DNA from 2 places in the Agarivorans sediminis genome. Region 1 is predicted to be linked to the other one. Evidence: predicted binding sites of a transcription regulator. Region 1 holds the regulator's gene; the other holds the start of a gene.

Region 1 (2,205 bases):
CTGGAACCAACAGCGCAAACACAAGATCAACCGGTTTATTATCAATAGCATCGAAGGAAATAGCAGGGTCACAGCGTAAAAAAACCGCTGTAGCTTGGTGCTGATTGTCGATTCTGCCGTGAGGAATAGCGATACCTTGGCCAATTCCGGTGCTGCCCATTTTTTCCCTGTTTAACAGGCTTTCAAAAATAGTTTGAGCACTGGTATCAAGTTGTTTAGCGACGAGTTCACTTATCAGTTCCAATGCGCGCTTCTTAGAGGAACATTGGACTGTACTAAGCGTACAGTCCAAATTTAGTACTTTATTTATTTGCATTACTTTGGCTAATGTCTGTTTAATTTTTCTTTGTGTTTAATAACTTGGCGGTCAAGTTTATCAATGAGGCTATCAATGGCGGCATACATATCAGAGTGCTCTGCAGTGGCAAACAGCTCTCCGCCATTAAGGTGCAAGGTAGCTTCGGCAATTTGATTGAGCTTTTCTACGTTGAGGATGACGTGAACATTGTTGATTTGTTCAAAACGTCGTTGCAGTTTGGCAAACTTAGTGTGGACATATTCTTTTAGTGATTCAGTAATTTCTACATGGTGTCCAGTAAGATTAATTTGCATATATCTTGTCCCCTTTTGTGGCCGTTATATAAGGCTTTTACGTTGGTTAGAAGGTGGAATCGCTAAAGACTCACGATATTTTGCTATCGTGCGCCTCGCCACCTTGATCCCCTGATCTGCCAAAATGTCAGCTATCTTGCTATCACTGAGTGGTTTGTTGGTATTTTCGGCAGCAACCAGTTTCTTAATGAGTGCGCGAATCGCGGTAGATGAGCATTCCCCACCTCCGTCTGTAGCCACGTGGCTAGAGAAAAAATACTTTAATTCGAAAATTCCGCGGGGAGTATGCATAAATTTTTGGGTTGTCACCCGAGAAATGGTCGATTCATGCATTTCTACTGCTTCAGCCACATCGTTCAACACCATTGGTTTCATTGCTTCAGCACCATATTCAAAAAATGCTTGTTGGTGGTGAACGATACAGTTGGATACTTTTAATAAGGTTTCGTTACGGCTCTCAATACTTTTTATGAACCATTTCGCTTCTTGTAGGTGGCTGCGAATGAATTGAGTATCGGTAGCATTTGACGTTTTGCTCAAAGACGCATAGTGAGAATTGACTCGTAGTTTAGGCATGGCATCCGGGTTTAATTCTACTACCCAGCGGCCCTGGCGTTTTATAACGGATACGTCGGGAATTACATACTGCGCTTGATTCGGTTCTACCGCATTGCCGGGGCGTGGCTCAAGGGTGTGGATTAAACGCATTACTTCGCGTAGCTGTTCTTCTTTGAGTTTGGTTTTGCGAGCTAATAAACGAAAATCCCGGTTGGCCAATACGTCGATATGATTTGATACGACCTCTCTGGCTTCTTTCAACCAAGGTGTTTCTTCAGCAAAACGACTTAATTGAATCATTAAACACTCTTGTAAGGAGCGAGCAGCAATGCCGACGGGGTCAAAATGTTGAATACGTTTTAGCACCGCTTCTACTTCGTCTAATTCTACATCTAGTGCGTTATTATCACTGGAGCGTAAGCCTTCAAGTAGTTGGTCACAGTCTTGAGTGAGGTAACCTGAGTTATCAACCGCATCAATAATCGCTAATGCGATGGCTTGATCTACTTCACTAAAGGGAGTTAAACGCATTTGCCACAATAGATGGTCTTGTAAGGAGTCGACGGTTTCGCCTTGAAACAACATGTCGTTGTCTTCGCCGCCACTAGCAGAGCCTGAACTCGCAGGGCCAGAACTGGCGCTATATATATCATCCCATGTTGAATCAACGGGTAGGTCTTCAGCAACCGTGTCTTGGGAAATGGCATCACCGGCTTCAATTTGGCTAGAGTCAACTTCAGGCTGGCTGTTTTCCGCCTCATCACTTCTTTCGTTGGCCGACTTTTCAACTGAGTCACTGTCGCTTGGCTGCGACTCATCCGCCTCAAGAAGTGGGTTACTTTCCAGTGCCTCTTGAATCTCTTGCTGTAAATCCAGCGTTGATAGCTGAAGTAAGCGTATGGCCTGTTGTAACTGAGGTGTCATGGTTAATTGCTGACCAAGACGCAACTGCAAAGATGCTTTCATTAATTACCGCTGTTCCTTCTTCTTATTATATTTTTCTAGATACACTTTAACTATAGCTTGAATTGCTCG
Region 2 (2,205 bases), 1.4 Mb from region 1:
TTGCTCCATTCCGTCTTCACGAACAGGTTCGAAGTTCAATTCCTCACAGTACACGTCATGGCGGATCCGAAATGCTTCATTAACAGTATCTTTTTTATAAGCCACAACAGGGCGAAGATACTCTGCGAAATGTTGGGCAATAAGTTTCGCTTCTCGCTTCACCAATAGCGAAATACCACCTCTTACTGCCGCACCTATAACGGGATAAGTTGCCAGATTTTTCACAAACTTGTTTCGAATCATAAGTGGCTCTCAAAGTGTCTAATTAGCCAAAACGCTGCATTTATAGTTTAGAACATAGCTGGAATGATAGGGGGCAGGTTGGCAGAAAAAAAAAGCGCAGAACGAGTCTGCGCTTTATGTATGCAATGCTAAATGTTAGCGACGTTTAATTAAGCATTATGCACGGCGACGAACAGATGCCAAACCTAGCAGACCAAGACCAAAGATAGCTAAGGTACCAGGCTCTGTTACTGAGGTTGCTGTGATAGAAAATGCTGCACTTAATTCGTTGTCAGAACCTTCAACGGTCACGAAACCTAAACAAGTTGCACCAGTTACACAAGCTACGTTCTCAACAGCTTCTAGACCAGCTAAACGTGTTGTAATGGTGTAAACGTACTCGTCATCAATTTGGAAGTTATTTGACAAGTAAAGAGTACCATCAGGGTCTTGTGTGTAAGATACGTCATCAGGAATAACAACCGTGAACAAATCTGAACAGCCAAACTCGTTGTCTGTGCCCACTTCACCCGTAACACCATCACCATAAGCACAAGTAGAACCGGCGACTAAATCACCACCTGGGTAGTTAGTTGTTTCTTCAAACAAAACTGCGAATACTAACAGCGGTGCAGGAGCTAACGGAGTAGCAAAAGGCTCAGCAGGCGCTAGGAAAAGACCATCATACAACAATGCACCTTCCAAAAAGTCTCCAGATACACCGTAGTTGTTATGAACTAAGCCAGTACCGTCAGTCCAATCAGTATCAAGCAAACCACCTTGTAGCGCGCCGTCAACTTTACTGGTTAGAACTGTACCATCACCTAAAGCTGTACCCTTAGCATCGTCGATAACTAACTGGCTCTGTTTACCTTCTGGATTTTGCGGAATCCAAGGGTTACCCCAAGCCAAATCTTTTGGTAATTCGCCACCAAACATCGTGTCAAACTCGTCTAACGTTTCACCAGTAGCAGTGATACCAGTCTGATCGATTGGGTCAGAACCCAAATCAGAGGTGTATGCATCAAAGCCTGCGTCGTTTAGGTAGCTCCATTCTGTAATAAGTACAGCGTTTGCTGAGATGCTTGCAAAACCCAAGCTCGCTGCTAGTAGTGTCACTTTCAATTTATTCATGTCGCCCGTCCATTTGGTCATGTAATTCGGATACAAGCTTAATAAAGCAAACATAGTGCCAAGTTTTTATATCTAATTATTACAACAAGTTAGATGAAGAGGCTGGTGAAAGAATGAATGAAATGTAAAAATATCTGACACCCTGATATCGATCTTAACACCCTTAAAGGATCATTAGGATCTATTTACTCAATACTATTTTTTTAGCCACGCCAAATACAATACGCTGCAGAGGGTTTCTGTTTCCCATGGGGCGCCAAGTTTTTTTAAAGCGATTCCTATACGCATCAAAGTGCAGACCGTGAGGCGCAGTAATTAGATCTCCTCTATTTAACAAAATTTTTAACACGTACGTCCCCGCTATTCCGCCACACATCTTCACCGCCATTGGCATCGATGGACCTTTCTTTGCGTGAAAGTCAGCTTTACTGGGATCAACCAAGTAAGGCCGCTGTAACATTGCTGGCGATAGGCCAATCAAGAATTTGATATACTGCTCATTCTCACTACTGGCATCTTCAAAACGAAAATATTCTTCATAGGTCATGCTACCCGGCATAAAACATAGAAATGCGCAGCCCATTCCCAAGGGTGCCGCGGTAACTAAAGGAATGTTCTTTTCTAGACACTTTTGAAACACTAACTTTCGGGCAGATAAAGCAAAAAAATCTAAACTATCCACGTACACATCTACACCGTCTAAAAATTCATCAACGTTGTGCTCGAAGATCCCTTCAGGAAAAGACTTCACCTCGGCTTCAGGATTGATATCCAAACAAATATTTTCCATCACCTTCACTTTTTCCTGCCCTACAGTAGACATAAATGCGCCAGCTTGCCGGTTGAAGT

Evidence for each region. The regulator sigma-54, encoded in region 1, starts transcription at its own class of promoters, with help from an activator protein. The targets are predictions, from matches to a motif close to GTTGGCACGNNNNTNGNNT.
Region 2: the regulator sigma-54 is predicted to act here: its motif matches at 1,401-1,419, upstream of M0C34_RS02620 (THxN family PEP-CTERM protein).

What each region holds. Positions count from the first base shown of each region.
Region 1 is NZ_CP096670.1:3,809,365-3,811,569, reverse strand. Features, by position in the region: gene ptsN (PTS IIA-like nitrogen regulatory protein PtsN) at 1-316, opposite strand, end outside; gene hpf (ribosome hibernation promoting factor) at 325-612, opposite strand; gene M0C34_RS17350 (RNA polymerase factor sigma-54) at 637-2,136, opposite strand; gene lptB (LPS export ABC transporter ATP-binding protein) at 2,187-2,205, opposite strand, start outside.
Region 2 is NZ_CP096670.1:557,312-559,516, reverse strand. Features, by position in the region: gene M0C34_RS02625 (PEP-CTERM/exosortase system-associated acyltransferase) at 1-243, opposite strand, end outside; gene M0C34_RS02620 (THxN family PEP-CTERM protein) at 400-1,356, opposite strand; gene M0C34_RS02615 (ThiF family adenylyltransferase) at 1,538-2,205, opposite strand, start outside.